DNA from 3 places in the Sphingomonas sp. FG14 genome. Region 3 is predicted to be linked to each of the others. Evidence: riboswitches for the same ligand, from Rfam matches in the RefSeq annotation. Region 3 holds a riboswitch; each other region holds the start of a gene.
The links. A riboswitch is a leader RNA that binds a small molecule or an ion and turns the genes downstream of it on or off. The one in region 3 is predicted to bind cobalamin.

Region 1 (5,180 bases), on a different contig from region 3:
GCCACGCCGCCCTTCGCCATCCTCACGCGCGTCGCGCGCGTGCCGGCAGGTGCTGCAGGCGACCACCGCCGGCCCATCCTCTACACGCCGGAGCATCGCTTCACCTCCTGACGCACCAGATCATGCGCCGTCTGCCGATCGGCGCGCAGCGTTTCGACCACGCGCCGGAGGCGGTCATTCTCCGCCTCCAGCACGGCGACCCGGCGCAGCAATGCCGCGTCGGGCGAATGGCCGGTCATGCGGCGGCAGCCCGGCCACGCGCGGCGGGCACGCCCAGCGCGACAAGGCCGTGATACAGCGCGAACAAGCCGATCAGGATCGCGCCGTTGCGCAGGAACTGGCGCGCGAGAATGTCCGGATCGAGCGCCGTCGCCACGCCGCCCAGCCAGACGGAAAAGGCCAGGATCACCAGCTTGAAGGCGACGAAGCCCACGCCATAGGCGATGGCCAGCCGCAGCGCGATGGATCTGCCGCCCAGGCGATCGAGCGCGGCATAGGCGCCGGCGGCGGAGCCCAGCGCGGCGACCGCCAGGCCGATTGCCCAGCCCGTCGTGGTCTCCTTCATCTCGTAACCCAGGATCAGGAAGCCGGTGAGCTGGCTGGCGAGCCAGGCGAGCCCCATCAACGTCATGCCGTCACGCCGATGCATATGGACGGCGGCGAGCGCGGCGAGCGCGGGAAACGGCGTCGCGCAGGACAGGAGGAGCGTCGTGACGGTGCTCGCCACGGTCAGCAACATGATCCAGATGGTGGAGGCGCCGCGCTGTGCCAAAGGGCTCCGGGGCAGACGGCTTTCGGTATTGATCGTCATCGTCATTCTCCGCTCAGTTTTTCGCATAGCCCTTGCCCAGCCGGTCCCGACCATCGGTCGGGCTGCCGGTCAGGCGCGGAAACAGATCGTCCCACAGCGCCAGCCGGTCCCAGTCGGGCGTTTCGGCGATGCGGTCCTCGGGTTTCAGGAAGGGATTGGGCAGGAAGATCGTGATCTGCGGCTCGTCATGCCCGTTGAACATGCGGATGCCCCAGGAGATGGGATATCCGTCTCCATCCAGACGCCGGTACAGCTCGACGCGGCCGGGGCTGCGGCGCGCCGCGAGCACCGGATCGCTCGTGCTTTTGGCGGCGAGGCAGAGATGGAAATGCCCCCTGGCGCCCCAATGGATGGTCAGATAACCGCCCGCCGACAGCGAGATGCGTTCGGGCTTGCCCGGACATTTGAGTTCATAGGCGGCGCCGGGGATCAGCGGCCCCCAGGTCAGCTTGTCCCAATGATCGTCGAACAGTTCGGTGTAGAGCGCGAACAGGAATTGCTCGTCGCGCGAGAGCGGCCAGACCTCCTCCGTCCGGCCGTTCACCACGGCGACGCGCTTCTCGATCGGGGCATGGGGTGCGAGCGCGTCCATCAGAAGCGCCCCCGGATGCCGGCATGGATCGATCGGCCGAGCGAATTATAGTTGAGCGCGGTCTCGTAATACCGGTCGAACAGATTCTCGACGCGGCCATAGAGCTCGAAGCTGTCAGTCAGCCGCATCGAAGCGCGCAGGTCGACCAGCGTATAGTCGCGCAGCACCACGCTGTTGGCCTCGTTCTCGAACGCATCGCCCGACCAGCGGAGCGCCGCTCCCAGCGACAGGCCGAAGTCCCAGCGATAGCTCGCCTCCGCATTGGCGCTATGCGCGGGCAATCGCCGGAGCGCCTTGCCGAACAGCGCGCCGGGCGAGCGGTTCTCGGCGTCGATCCAGCTATAATTGGCGGCGAGCGAAAGACCGCCCAGATCCAGTGCGCCGCCCAGTTCCACCCCGCGCGTCTTCGTGCGGCTGACATTGTCGTAATAGCCGAGCCGCCCGACGGTGGCGGAACCCGGCACCAGGCAAAGCCCGGCCGGCGCGCCCGAGCAACTGTAGAAGACGATCAGGTCGCGCGCGTTGCGATCGAAATATGTGGCGGAGAGCGTGAGCGCGCGATCGAACAGGCGCTGCTCAACCCCGACCTCCCAGCCCTTCGACGTTTCGGGGCGCAGCGCGGAATTCCCGTACTGGCTGCCGAGCTGATACAAGGTCGGCGCCTTGAAACCCTCGCCATAGCTTGCGCGGATCAGCGTCCGCTCGTCGAACAGCGACAGCACGGCGCCGCCACCGAACACGGTATTGCCGCCGAACCGATCGTGATCGTCATGGCGCACGCCCGCATTCACCGTCAGCGGAGCGACGATCCGCGCGGAAAGCTGGGCATAGGCGCTGTCGAGCCGGGCATTGGCGCGGATCGGCGCGGGAATGGCCGTGGTCGGGCTGGCGGGTATCGTCGCATAGTTGCGGAAGCGGCTTTCCTCGCGCTCGAGCCCGAAGGTCGCCTGCCAGCCCTCCGCGATCGTTGCGGTGCCCTGATACTCATAGCGTTCGAGCCAGCCATTACTGTCCAGATTGCGCGGCCGCGCGCGGCGCGGATCGAAGCCGTCGCGATCGGTGCGCGTGGCGGAGATCGCGAAGCGATTGACGAGCCGGCCGTCGAACAGCGGCACGACGACGCCGGCATAGCCGAACATCTCCTCGTTCAGGTTGAAGGCGGGCGTATCGCCCGTGGTCGCGTCGATATCGACGCGGCCCGATGCGTAGGAGCCGCGCAGGTCGATCATCGCGCCGCCGCCCAGATCGAGGTTGAAGCGGGCATTGCCGCCGCGATTGCGATAGCCGTCGCGCTCGGTCGCGCCCAGCCGGGGCGAAAGCGCGCTGATGCCGTCGGTGACGAAGCTGAAGCCGGAGACGCGCCAGCGCAAGGGACCGGCGACCCCGCCGATGCCCGCGCGGGCGCTCACCGTCTCGCGCGATCCCGCCTCGACGTCGAAGCTCGCTTCCAGCGCGCGTTCGGGCAGGGCGGTCACGACATTGACGACGCCGCCGATCGCCTGGCTGCCCCACAGGATCGACTGCGGCCCGCGCAATATCTCGATCCGCGCGGTATCGCCGACCATCAGATTGGCGAAATTATAGCCGCCGCCCGTGGACGAGGGATCGTTCAGCTTGACGCCGTCGATGACGACCACGGTCTGATCGCTGTCCGCGCCCCGGATGCGGATGCCCGTCGACGTGCCATAGCCGCCGTTGCGCGTGATCGTGATGCCCGGCGTCCGCACCAGCAGATCGGAGACGATCACCGCCTGCGAGGCGTCGATCGCGGCCTTGTCGATCACGGTCAGCGACGCCGGCACCTGATCGGCGGTGACGGGCAGCCGCGTCGCGGTGACGACGATCGCCTCATCGCCATCATCGGCGGGGGATGGAGCCTCGACCTGGGCATAGGCGGCGGTCGAGAACAGGAGTGGGAGAAACGAAATGGACTTCAGCATTGAGCGGCGTACCCCGGACAAATGGGCCGCGCTCAAGCGGAATCGTGCTGCCGAACGGGCATGCCTCGACCCCCGCGAAAACGCGGTCCGTGCATGTCGTCGCTCGGGTTGACCCCCGTCCGCTCGGCACACCCTGTCCGCGCGAAAGACGACCGCGACGGGCAGGTCTCCTGGCTTGCGGGTCAATGCCGGTTCGGGCCGCCTTCTCAGGATCCTGGGGATCCCAATGGCATATGGCCCGATGGCTCACCGCTCACAGTTGCAGGGGCAGCCGGGGTCTCGAACCCCGTTCCCTTTTCATCCCCGTCCCCGGGGAACCTGTCGCAGGCCCGGCATTAAATCCGATGCTGCGGTGCGTCAACGCTCATCCCGCCTTGAACCAGATGACGAGCGCGAAACGCGCGGCATTCAGGACCGGCAAGGTGCGGTGCGGCGTGAACCGGTCGAGGAACAACACGGTGCCGGCCGGGCAATCGGGCTGGATGCGCGGCAGGCCCGCCAGCGTCTCCGCGGGGATCGCGAAACCGCCGTCGCGCCGGTGCTCGAAGGGCGCGGCGCGTTTGCCCGGCACCACTTCCAGCCCGCCATTGTCCGGGCCGGCATCGCTCAACGGGATCCAGGCGGTGACGCGGACGCGTCCGCAGCTCGTGCCGTCGTCGATCGCCACATCCGAATGCCAGTCATGGCGATGCTCGGGGAAGGCGGCGATGCTGGCGCGCACGCGCATGACCGATCCGTCGATCGGGCGGCCGGCAAGCCGGGCGGCGGTCTCGATCAGCGGGGGGCTGCCCGCGAGCGCGGCGAGGCGCGGCCCGCGATGCGCATCGGTGCAGATGGCGACGCGCAGCAGATTGGCATAGGATTGCTCGACGGCGGCGATGCGATCGAGCCGGTCGGCGAGCGGCGCGCCGGGCAGGCTGCGATCCGCCGGCATATACAGCGCACCGGCCACGCGATCGACCAGTTCGACGATATCGTCCTGTGCCGCGCGAACCATGTCGGGATCGAACAGCTTGACGGCACAGAAGCCCTGCGCGGCGAATTGGTCCTGCATCATGCGGGCTCCGGCGAACGGGCGATGGGCACGATCATCGGCGGGTCGATCATCGCGCTGATGCCGTAGACGCTGCGCAGGCGTTCGGCGGTCAGCACGTCGAGCGGCGCGCCGTCGGCGACGAGCACGCCGCGATCCATCAGCAGCAGGCGATCGCAATAGCGCGCCGCCATGGTGAGATCGTGGAGCACCGTCACCACCAGCGCCCCGGCGCGCGCCTCGCGCTGGAGCAGCGCCATGACGTCGATCTGGTGCCCCGGATCGAGCGAGGCGAGCGGCTCGTCCGCCAGCAGCGCGGGCGCCTCCACCGCCAGCGTCCGCGCCAGCAGCACGCGTGCGCGCTCGCCACCCGACAATTCGGTGGCCACCCGGCCGCGCAGCCCGGCGACGTCGGCGCGTTCGATCGCGCGCTCGACCGCAGCGATATCGGCCGGCGACATGGCGGACATCGGCGCCAGATGCGGCAGCCGGCCGAGCGAGACGAGCCGCTCCACCGTCAGCGGCCAATGAAGAAGCTGGCCCTGCGGCAGATAGGCGAGCTTGCGGGCGATGGCGGCACGGCGCATCGCGGGCACGGCCTCGCCATCGATCGCGACCGCGCCGGATGCCAGCGGGACGAGTCCGAGCATCGCGCGCAGCAATGTCGACTTGCCGGCGCCGTTCGGCCCGATGATGCCGACCAGCGCGCCGGCGTCGAGCCGGGCCGACACGCCGTCCACCACCAGCCGCCGGCCGAGCCGGACACATGCCGCGTCGAGAGAGATGGTCACCATAAGCGGCGCT
Region 2 (5,180 bases), on a different contig from region 3:
TTGCGCGCGATCGTGTAGAGCGCCGCGCTCGTCGCGCCCGCCGCGCCGGGCAGGATCGCGTTGAGCAGGATCGGCGGCGCATCGCCGAACAGCCGCGCGACCATGTTGGCGGGCAAGGCCGCCAGCCCCGCGCGCAATGTTGCGCCTGCCATTGATCCACCGCGCGGTAAGCGGAAGAACAGGCGAAGATCATAATAGCGCGACAGCAGCCGGACGCTGAGCAGGCAGGTGATCGCCAGCGAGATCAGGTGCGCGACGAACAGCGACAGGATCGTCGGATTGACGATCCAGAAGCCGGCGGCCAGCGCCAGCCGGATCGCCTGTTCCCAGAACAGGCGCAGCCGGATCTCCGCGCCGAACACGCGACGCGCGCGCAGGCCCGATGTCGCGATCTCGACAAAGGCCCAGAGCGGCAAGGCCCAGGCGAAGATGCGGATCGCCTCCGCCACGCGCCCGGCGTCTCCGGCGGCGACGTTGAGCAATGGCGCGATATGCGCCGCGCCCAGCGACGCGGCGGCGGCGATGATCAGGCAGGGCAGCACGCCGATCGCGAGCGCCGCGCGCAGCGCCGCCACCGCCTCTCCCTCATCCTTCGCCTGCGGCACGACCCGTTGCAGGGAAGATGTCATGCCGAGATCGGCGATATTCTCGATCAGGTTCACCGCGGCCCACAGCACCGCGTAAAGGCCGAAGCTCGCCAGCCCGAACAGCCAGACATAGACGGGCTGCGCGACGACATCGATCACCCCGCCCAGCCGCGCGAGCAGCGTCGTGCCAAGGCCCCTGGCGACGTCTCGGCTGGTGATCGTTTCGGGTGCGTCGCCGCTCATCGCGCCGGTTGCTCACCATTTACCCGGACTTGTCAACGCACCTATTCTCTATTAAATAGATTGAAAAGGTGTAGCCATGCCCCATCCCAAGCAGCTCTCGATCGCCGATGCCGACAAGGCGCGGCTCAATATCCTGTTCCTGGCCAAGCACGCGCTGTCCGGCGGCGTGCCCGATCGCGAGGATGGAACCCATGCCGTCTATCATCACGAGATGCTGACGACGCTCCGCGAGATCGGCCTGAACGTGACGCCGGCCAACCGGTATGAGGACCTGTTCGAGCGGCCCGACGCCGATTTCGTCGTGACCCTGCTCAATCGCGGCGGTTTCGTGAACAGCGAGATGCTGGGGCCGTTGCTGCTGCGCCGGCTCGGGCTGCCCTTTCTTGGGGCCTCGCCGATCCTGCGCGGCCTGTCCGACGACAAGCATCTGATGAAATCGGTGGCCGAGCGGCGCGGCGTGCCCGTCACCCCCTGGGCGATCGTCCGTCAGGGGCAGGGCGGGGTGAGCGAACCGGATTTCGCCTGGGATCGGCTGGTGGTGAAGCCCAATGCGTCCTCGGCGAGCTGGGGCGTGAAGATCATCGATAACTGGGCGGAGGCGCGCGCGCACGCCGAAGGCATATTGGCGTCGGGCCATGACGTGATCATCGAGCCTTATGCGCCGCTGATCGATCTGGCCGTGCCCGTTGTCGGCGCGGACGGCCCATGGCTGCTGCCCAGCTTCGGCTATTATCCAACGGCGCGCCCCGGTGAGGTCCGTTCCTATGAGGAAAAGCGCAACCTGGTCGTCACGGCGGACGATCCGCTCGAGCCGGTGGAGGACAGGGACCTGGTCGCGCGGTTGGAAGCGCATGTCCGCGCGCTGCTGCCCGAACTCTGGCCCTTCGACTATGGCCGCTTCGAGTTCCGCGATGATCCAGCAACCGGCGGGTTGCGTTTCATGGAAGTGAATCTCTCCTGCAATCTCTGGTCGCGCAAGACGATCAGCCGTTCGGCGCGCTCGATCGGCGTCAGCCATGCCGGGCTGGTCGAGACCATCCTGGCGCACAGCCTTGAGCGGCAGGGGCTGATCCGCGCCGTGCGGGCGCAGGGCGTGACGACGCGGGTGGCATGATCGCGGGCTCGCATTGAGCGATTGGTTCGCGCGGCGATTTCGCCTATGGCCGCTTTCGAGAGGCGGGCGATGTCCGCATCTCGAAAGATCGCGCCGGTGCCCGAAAGGGCTTAATTCGGGAACACGGTGAGGACGAGCGATCGTCCGAATCCGGGGCTGTCCCTGCAACTGTAAGCGGCGAGCGCGATGCACAGGCGTCCATCCTGATCGGGATGGGCGCAGCCACTGGGCCGGCGCGGATGCGCCATGCCTGGGAAGGCGTGCATCAAGCCTTGACCCGCGAGCCAGGAGACCTGCCGGCGCACCGGTCGCTCTTGCCTTGATCCAGGGGATGGTCTCGGCACGGTCTCTCTCCGTCTGAGCGACGAACCATGCGGCGGGGCCGCATCGGTGCGCGGTTACGGGTGCCTCCGGCGCCCGCCCGTCGTCGCGCGTCGACCGATGCCTTGGCATCGGCACGCCCCGCCATGTCGTTGCACGGCGCCGGGGAGTGACATCATGATTCCGATCGTTCCACCGCGCCAGTCGCCGTCCGCCCGCATCACCGGGGGTACGCGCGCATGAGCAGGATTCCGACCACCGTCATCACCGGCTTCCTGGGCGCGGGCAAGACCACGCTGATCCGGCATCTTCTCCAGAACACGAAGGGGCGGCGGCTCGCGCTGATCGTGAACGAGTTCGGCGATGTCGGCGTCGACGGCGAATTGCTCAGGGGCTGCAACGACGCGGCCTGCCCCGACGAGGATGTCGTCGAGCTCGCCAATGGCTGCATCTGCTGCACCGTCGCCGACGATTTCCTGCCGACCATGCTCAAGCTGCTCGATCGGCCCAACCCGCCCGAACACATCATCATCGAAACCTCCGGCCTGGCGCTGCCCAAGCCGCTGGTGAAGGCGTTCCAATGGCCGGATATCCGCACGCGCGCGACGGTGGACGGCGTGGTCGCGCTGATCGACGCGGATGCCGTCGCCGCCGGGCGCTTCGCCACCGACGAGGCGGCGCTGGCGATCGCGCGCGCCGCCGATCCCTCGCTCGATCACGACAGCCCGCTGGAGGAGTTGTTCGAGGATCAGCTCGCCTGCGCCGATCTCGTCATCCTCAACAAGGCCGATCTGGTCGATGGCGACGCGCTGGCGCGGATCGAGGGCGATCTCTCCGCCGACACGCGCGCCGGCGTGAAGATCGTGCGCGCCGATCATGGCGCCGTCGATGCCGCCGTGCTGCTGGGGCTGCTCGCCGGCGCGGAGGACGATCTCGATACGCGCCCCTCGCATCACGACAGCGATCCCGATCACGACCATGACGATTTCGACAGCTTCGTGGTGACGGGCGGTGAGATCGAGGACGCGGCGCCAGTCGTCGCGGCGATGTCCCGCCTGATCGCCGAGCACGACATATTGCGCATCAAGGGGTTCGTGGCGGTCGCGGGGCGGTCGGCGCGGCTGGTGATCCAGGGAGTCGGCCCGCGCATCCAGCAGCATTTCGATCGTGCGTGGAGGGCGGATGAACCGCGCGTCTCGCAGCTCGTCGTCATCGGGCAGAAGGGGCTCGATCAGCAGCGGATCGCGGCCGAACTGGGCGCCCGACTGAGCGGGGACATCGCCTGATGCACCTGCTGTCCGCCACCCCGGGCACGATCTCCAGCGGCGACGAGGCGATCGACCTTGGCCAGTCGCCGGGGGATATCGTGATCCTGTCGGTGGCGGACAGCGAGCTTGCCTGTTTTTCGCGCGCGGCGGAGGCGCTGCCCGATGCGGGGCCGAGCGTGCGGCTCGCCAATCTGCTGCTGCTCAAACATCCCTATTCGGTCGATCTCCATGTCGAGAGCGTGATCGCGAAGGCGAAGTTCGTCTGCGTGATCCTGCTCGGCGGCAAGGCCTATTGGCCCTATGGCATCGACGAGATCGCCCGCGTCGCGCGTGAACGCGGCATCGCCTTCGCGGCGATCGCGGACGGGCGCGAGGCCGATCCGGCGCTCGACCGCGCCTCGACGGTGCCGCCGGAAAGCCGTGATCGCCTGCGCGATTATCTGCGGCAGGGCGGCGTCGCCAACGCCACGGCCTTTCTGCGCTTCGCCGCGCGCCTGATCGGGCGCGATGCCGGTCCGCCCGACGATCCCGTGCCCGTCGCGGATGCGGGGCTCCATGTGGCGGGGCGCGACCGCCCGACGCTCGCCGACGTTCGTGCGGACTGGGCCCCGGATCGGCCGGTGGCGCTGTTCGTCTTCTATCGCGCGCTGATGGTGGCGGGCACGCTCGACGCGGTCGACGCGATGGTCTCGGCGCTCCGCGAGCGCGGGCTGAATGTCGTCGCCGTCCATGTCCGCGCGTTGCGCGAACCCTTCGCGGTCGACTGGCTGCGTGGCCTGATCGCCGAAACCGCGCCCGACGTGATCGTCAACGCCACCTCCTTCGCCGCCTCGTCGCCGGGGGAGGCGCGCATCCCCGGCATACTCGAAGCGGCGGACTGCACCATCCTGCAGGCGGTGTTCGCGGGGGTGGATGAGGGCAGTTGGGCGGAAAGCCCGCGCGGGCTTGGCCCCCGCGACCTGGCGATGAACGTCGCCCTGCCCGAAGTCGACGGACGGCTGTTCACGCGCGCCATCGCCTTCAAGGCGGCGGAGCGTTTCGATCCGCGCACCGAATGCGGCATCGTCGTGCCGCGCGTCCTGCCCGGCCGCGTCGCGTTCGTCGCCGATCTCGCCGCCGGCTGGGCGGCGCTGCGCCGGACGGCGCCGGCCGATCGCCGCGTCGCGCTGGTGCTCGCCAATTATCCCAATCGCGACGGGCGCGTCGGCAATGGCGTCGGCCTCGATACGCCCGCCAGCGCCGCCGCGATCCTCGCAGCGCTGGCGGAAGCGGGCTATGCCGTGGCGGATGCGCCCGCCGATGGCGCGGCGCTGATGGCGGCCATGCTTTCGGGTGTCACCAACGCGCCGGGCTCGGCCGATCGCGACGGGGATGTCGCGCTGCCGCTGGCCGACTATCATGCGGCTTTCCAGGCCATGCCCGCCGATGTCCGCGCCGCTGTTGTCGATCGCTGGGGTGCGGCGGACGCGGATCCCTTCGTGCGTGACGGCGCTTTCCGGCTCGCGGTCCGCAGGTTTGGCGCGATCGCGGTCGCGGTCCAGCCCGCACGCGGCTATCATATCGATCCCAAGGCGAGCTATCACGATCCGGCGCTGGTGCCGCCGCACGCCTATCTCGCCTTCCATATCTGGCTGAACCGGCATTTCG
Region 3 (5,180 bases):
GGCGACGCCGACCAGCGTGGGATCGGCGAGCGGATTGCGCAGATACCCCTGGAGCACCGCGCCAGACAGGCCAAGCGCCGCACCGATCGCGGTGGCGAGGATCGCGCGCGGCAGGCGCAGTTCCAGGATGATCCACCAGCCGGTATCGTGGCTGAACCAGGCGGAGAAGGGCACCCAGACCTTGCCGGCCATCAGCGACAGGCCGAACATGACGATGCATGTGAAGGCAAGGGTGAGCGTGATGCTGAGAGTACGGCTCACCGAACTTCTCCCATCAAGGAGGAGGTAGGGGGGCGATTTATTCTGTTCTTGTTCGTCACCCCAGCGAAAGCTGGGGCCCATGCCATGCCTGTTTCCCGGCACTCGGAATCGTATGGATTCCAGCTTTCGCTGGAATGACGTGATGGGCGTATCGTCGAAACGCTCTTCATCCGATCCCCCGGCGGATCTCGGTGAGCCGCTTCAATGCGGGGATGACGACCGGGCCGGCGCACCAGGACAGATGCTCCGGAAAATCGGCCTGTACAGTCGTACCAGCCCGATCCAGCGCGCGCTCGCGCATCGTGCGCATGCGATTTTCGTCGCCGGTGCCGCGCGCCGTGGGCGGCGCCAGCATCACGCGGGGCGGGGCGGCGACCACCTGGTCGAGCGGCAGATAGCCGGTGAAGGCGAGCCCGTAATCGGCGGCGGCGTTGCGGAAGCCGGCATGGCGCATCAGCGAATCGTCGAGCGTACCGGCACCAGAGACGAGCCCGCCCGCGTGCCAAAGCAGCGCGGGGACGGGGGCGGTGCCGGGTGGCGGGGCGGCCGCCGTTGCGGCGGCGTCGATCCGCGCGACGAGCGCGCGGCCGCGTGCGGGTTCCCCGATCGCATCTGCGATCGTCATCACCTGCGCGCGCGCTTCGGCGATCGTTGAGGGCGTGTCTATCGCCAAAGTCCGGATCCCTGCGCGGGCATAGGCGTTGCGCGACGCTGCCGGCTCGAAGCGTCCGAAAATGACGAGTTCGGGGTGAAGCGCGACCACCTCTTCGGCAGTGCCGGCGGTTGCGCGAAATCGGCGGGCCAGTGCGGGATCGATCGAACTCGATCCCGGCTCGCGCGAATAATGGCTGATCGCCGCGATCCGCTCATGCGGCGCGATCTCCATCAGGATCGCATCGGCGCACGGATTGGTGGAAACAATCGTCGAATGGCGCGCTTCAGGCACGCCGGCAGCCGAACATCCCGCGAGCGGCAGGATCATCGGCCACCAGCGCATGAGTTTTAATGTTTGGAGCGCTTCCTGGCCGAAAAACCGGTTCCCACTTTTTCGGGAAGCGCTCCGGAACATCAGAATCCCGCCCGCACGCCGATATAGGCGGCGCGGCCGAAGGTGCCGTAGCCCGAGACGGTCTGATAGTTCACGTCGAACAGGTTATCGACGCGGCCGTAGAGAGTGAAGCGTCCGTCGATCGCGTAAGCGGCACGGATGCCGGTCAGCAAATAGGAATCGAGCCGCACGCTGTTCGCCGCATTGTCGAAGCTGTCGCCGACATGCAGCACGTCCGCGCCCAGGCTCAGCCCGTCCATCGGCGTGTAATCGATCGCGGCGCTGACGGTGTGGCGCGGGCGGCGGGCGAGTTCCTTGCCGAAATTGGCGCCCGGCGTGCGGTTTTCCGCATCGGTGAAGCTGTAGGAAGCCGTGAAGTCGAGCGCCTCGACCGGCTTCATCTCCAGCAGGAATTCCAGTCCCTTCGCACGCGCCCTGGCGATATTGTCATAGGTGCCATAGGGGCGGTTCGCGCAGATGCCCGTGAACGGAGCCGAACAGGAGATGAAGTCGATCTGGTTGCGCGTGCGGCGCTGGAACAGCGTCACGCCGGCGACGAGCGCGCCGTCGAGCAAGGTCTGCTGGATGCCGACATCATAGCTTTTCGCCTGTTCGGGCTTGAGTAGCGGATTGCCGTAACCGGTCAGGCTGGCGTCGAGCTGGAACAGCGTGGGCGCCTTGAAGCCCTCGCCGTAATTGGCGCGCAGCAAAGTGCCGGTACCCAGCTTCAGCGCTGCATTGGCGCCGATCGTGGTGTGGCCGCCGAACTGTTCATGGTCATCATGGCGTACGCCGCCGGTCAGGGTCAGCACGGCGATCGGCTTGACGATGATCTGGCCATGGAAGCTGTCGATGCCGGTCTTTGCGGCGGTGCGGGAAAAGCCGTCGTCGGTCAGCAGCTTCGACGTCTCGGTCTCCGCACCAAACACGGCGCGGAACATGTCGGAGAACGTCAGATCGCCCTGATATTCGAAACGCTCGGTGCGGCCGCGTGCGAGGAACGTGGGCACGGGGCCGAAAGCGGGATTGAAATTGTCGCGGTCGATATCGGCGATGACGAACGCGAGGCGGTTCTTCAGCTTGCCGTCGAAGAGCCGGGCATTGAGCCCGGCATAGCCGTAGATCTCCCGCGCGGTCGAATATTCGTCGGTATCGCCGAACGCGTAGGTCGGCGGCGCGAACCCGTCGAGATCGGTGCGGCTGTCGGCGAAGTTGCCGCGCAGGTCGATATCGAAATCCTCGCCCAGCGCGATGCCCAGCCGGGCATTAGCGCCATATTGGCGGAAGCCGTCGCGTTCCGTGCCGCCGGCATATTGCGAGACGCCATCGGTGCGATACCAGTTGCCGCCGATCGACCCCGAAAAAGCGCCACTGCTGCCCGAAAGCTGCGCGGTGGCGTTGACGCTGTCATAGGAGCCGTATTCGGCGCGTGCGCGAGCCTGCAGCCCCTCGGCTGGCCGCGCCGTCATGATGTTGACGACGCCGCCCAGTGCCTGGCTGCCCCAGGGCACCGAATTGGGGCCGCGCACCACTTCGATCCGATCGAAATTGCCGATCATCAGATGCCCGAAATCGAACGCGCCGGAGGGCGCGGAAGGATCGCCCGCGCGGACGCCGTCGATCAGCACCAGCGTCTGCCCGTCCTCGGCACCGCGGATGCGCAGCGCGGTCACGGCGCCGGGGCCGCCGGTGCGCGTCACCGACACGCCGGGGGTGTGCATCAGCAGATCGGTCGCGACCACCGCCTGGCTGCGTTCGATCGCTGCGCGATCGATGATGGTGACGGCCTGGCCGGTCTCGTCGGCATTCTGTGACGCGCCGATCGCGGTGATGATGATGTCTTCCGGCGCGTCGTCGGCAAGCGCTGGCGTGGCGGTGCCGGCAAATGCGGCGGCAAATGCGATGGTCGAAATGGTCTTCACGGCAATGTCCCTTCGTTCAACGACGTCACGATGTCGCCAAACGAGGAGGACCTCGCCCGCCCGGTGCACCCCGCCCGCGTGGAAGAACGACGATGACGGGCAGGTCTCCTGGCTCCCGGGTCAATGCCTGGTTCGCGCCGCCTTCCCGGGAAGAACCCCAGTGGCATATGGCGCGATGGCTCGCCGGTTACAGTAGCGGGGGCTGCCGGGGCTTCAGCCAAAGGCCGCACCCCGTTCCCTTTTCATCCCGTCGCCGGGAACCCGTCATGGGCGGGCGCATAGCGATGGACGGCATGAAAGCCAAGGGGAGCGACAAGTGCCGAATATGGTCGTGTATTGACAACGGTGGTGTAAATTCAGGGCGGCGGACCGTTTGCGATGCGGGCGGCTTCGGCGTAAAGGGCGCTCGGGAAGCGGATTAATGACATCTTGAAAACCAGTGACTTCGTAAATTCTGTCTTGGCTCTGCCTCGTGCGGCCAAGCGGTTGATCGTGCTTTCGGTCGATGCAGCGATCTGCGTGGTCAGCGTTCTGCTGGCCTTCTATCTCAGGATCGGCGAATGGGTGGAGATCGAAGGTCCGCCGGTATTGCCCATCCTGGCGTCGATCGCACTTGCCTTGCCGATTTTCGTCAGCTTCGGTCTCTACCGGACGATCTTCCGATATTCCGGCGGAGCCGCCCTGCTGACCATCGGCAAGGCGGTTACCGTCTATGCCATCCCGTTCGCCTTGCTGTTCACGCTTGGCGCCATTCCCGGCGTGCCCCGAACGATCGGCCTGATCCAGCCGATCCTGCTGTTCCTTTTCGTTGCGGGCTCGCGCACCCTGGCGAGCGCCTTTCTGGGGGAGACATATCAGGCGTTGTGGCGGCGAGGGCAGGTGCCGCGCGTTCTGATCTATGGCGCCGGGTCGGCCGGCCGTCAGCTTGCATCCGCGATGCGGTCGAGCAGCGAGATGCAGCTGGTCGGGTTCGTCGACGACGATCCGGCGCTTGCCAACTCGACGATGAATGGCGTGACCATCTATGGACCTCATGCCTTGCGCGATCTCGTCGTTCGGGCCGAGGTGACCGAGATATTGCTCGCCATCCCGTCCGCCAATCGTGCGCGGCGGACGGAAATCGTGCGCGATCTCAAGGAATATGGGCTGCACGTTCGCACCTTGCCCGGGCTCATGGACATCGCGCGCGGCAAGATCTCCATCGCCGATCTGAAGGAGCTGGATATCGAGGATCTGCTGGGGCGCGCATCGGTGCCGCCGGATCCCGCGCTGCTGGCGCGGGATATCGCCGGAAAGACGGTGCTCGTCACCGGGGCGGGCGGGTCGATCGGCAGTGAACTGTGCCGCCAGATCGCGGCGATCGGACCGAGGACGCTGCTGCTGGTCGATAACAGCGAGTTCATGCTCTATACGCTGCATCAGGAACTGGCAGGAGCGCCGCAGCTCGATTTCCCGCTGGTTCCTCTGCTCGCATCGGTTTGCGACGCTGCGCGGATGGAAGAGATCGTATCGGTGTGGCGGCCGGAGAGCATCTTCCACGCGGCCGCTTACAAGCATGTTCCACTGGTTGAGCACAATCCGGTAGAGGGCGTCCGCAACAATGTGATCGGTACGCTCACCATGGCGCAATTGGCGCGGCAATATGGCGTGGCGAGTTTCGTCCTGATCAGCACGGACAAGGCGGTCAGGCCGACGAACGTCATGGGAACCAGCAAGCGGCTGGCGGAACTGATCCTGCAGGCACTTCATGCCGAAGGCGGCGAGACCCGCTTTTCAATGGTGCGATTCGGGAATGTGCTGGGTTCCAACGGTTCGGTCGTGCCGTTGTTTCGCGGGCAGATCGCGGCCGGTGGACCGATTACGATCACGCATCCCGATATCATCCGCTATTTCATGACGATTCCGGAAGCCGCGCAACTGGTTCTCCAGGCAGGTGCGATGGCGCAGGG

Region 1: linked by a shared signal. The riboswitch ahead of ACODTA_RS08725 (TonB-dependent receptor plug domain-containing protein) and the one ahead of ACODTA_RS00720 (TonB-dependent receptor plug domain-containing protein) in region 3 are both predicted to bind cobalamin.
Region 2: linked by a shared signal. The riboswitch ahead of cobW (cobalamin biosynthesis protein CobW) and the one ahead of ACODTA_RS00720 (TonB-dependent receptor plug domain-containing protein) in region 3 are both predicted to bind cobalamin.

The regions. Positions count from the first base shown of each region.
Region 1 is NZ_JBMDKK010000002.1:115,835-121,014, reverse strand. Features, by position in the region: gene ACODTA_RS08745 (DUF1636 domain-containing protein) at 1-96, opposite strand, end outside; gene ACODTA_RS08740 (hypothetical protein) at 81-239, opposite strand; gene ACODTA_RS08735 (hypothetical protein) at 236-811, opposite strand; gene ACODTA_RS08730 (DUF7676 family protein) at 825-1,403, opposite strand; gene ACODTA_RS08725 (TonB-dependent receptor plug domain-containing protein) at 1,403-3,343, opposite strand; cobalamin riboswitch at 3,487-3,680, opposite strand; gene ACODTA_RS08720 (phytanoyl-CoA dioxygenase family protein) at 3,708-4,400, opposite strand; gene ACODTA_RS08715 (ABC transporter ATP-binding protein) at 4,397-5,170, opposite strand; gene ACODTA_RS08710 (FecCD family ABC transporter permease) at 5,164-5,180, opposite strand, start outside.
Region 2 is NZ_JBMDKK010000002.1:105,855-111,034, forward strand. Features, by position in the region: gene ACODTA_RS08680 (lipopolysaccharide biosynthesis protein) at 1-830, opposite strand, end outside; gene ACODTA_RS08685 (D-alanine--D-alanine ligase family protein) at 907-1,944, shown strand; cobalamin riboswitch at 2,022-2,259, shown strand; gene cobW (cobalamin biosynthesis protein CobW) at 2,505-3,551, shown strand; gene cobN (cobaltochelatase subunit CobN) at 3,551-5,180, shown strand, end outside.
Region 3 is NZ_JBMDKK010000001.1:156,486-161,665, forward strand. Features, by position in the region: gene ACODTA_RS00710 (FecCD family ABC transporter permease) at 1-261, opposite strand, end outside; gene ACODTA_RS00715 (ABC transporter substrate-binding protein) at 428-1,258, opposite strand; gene ACODTA_RS00720 (TonB-dependent receptor plug domain-containing protein) at 1,330-3,231, opposite strand; cobalamin riboswitch at 3,313-3,511, opposite strand; gene ACODTA_RS00725 (polysaccharide biosynthesis protein) at 3,691-5,180, shown strand, end outside.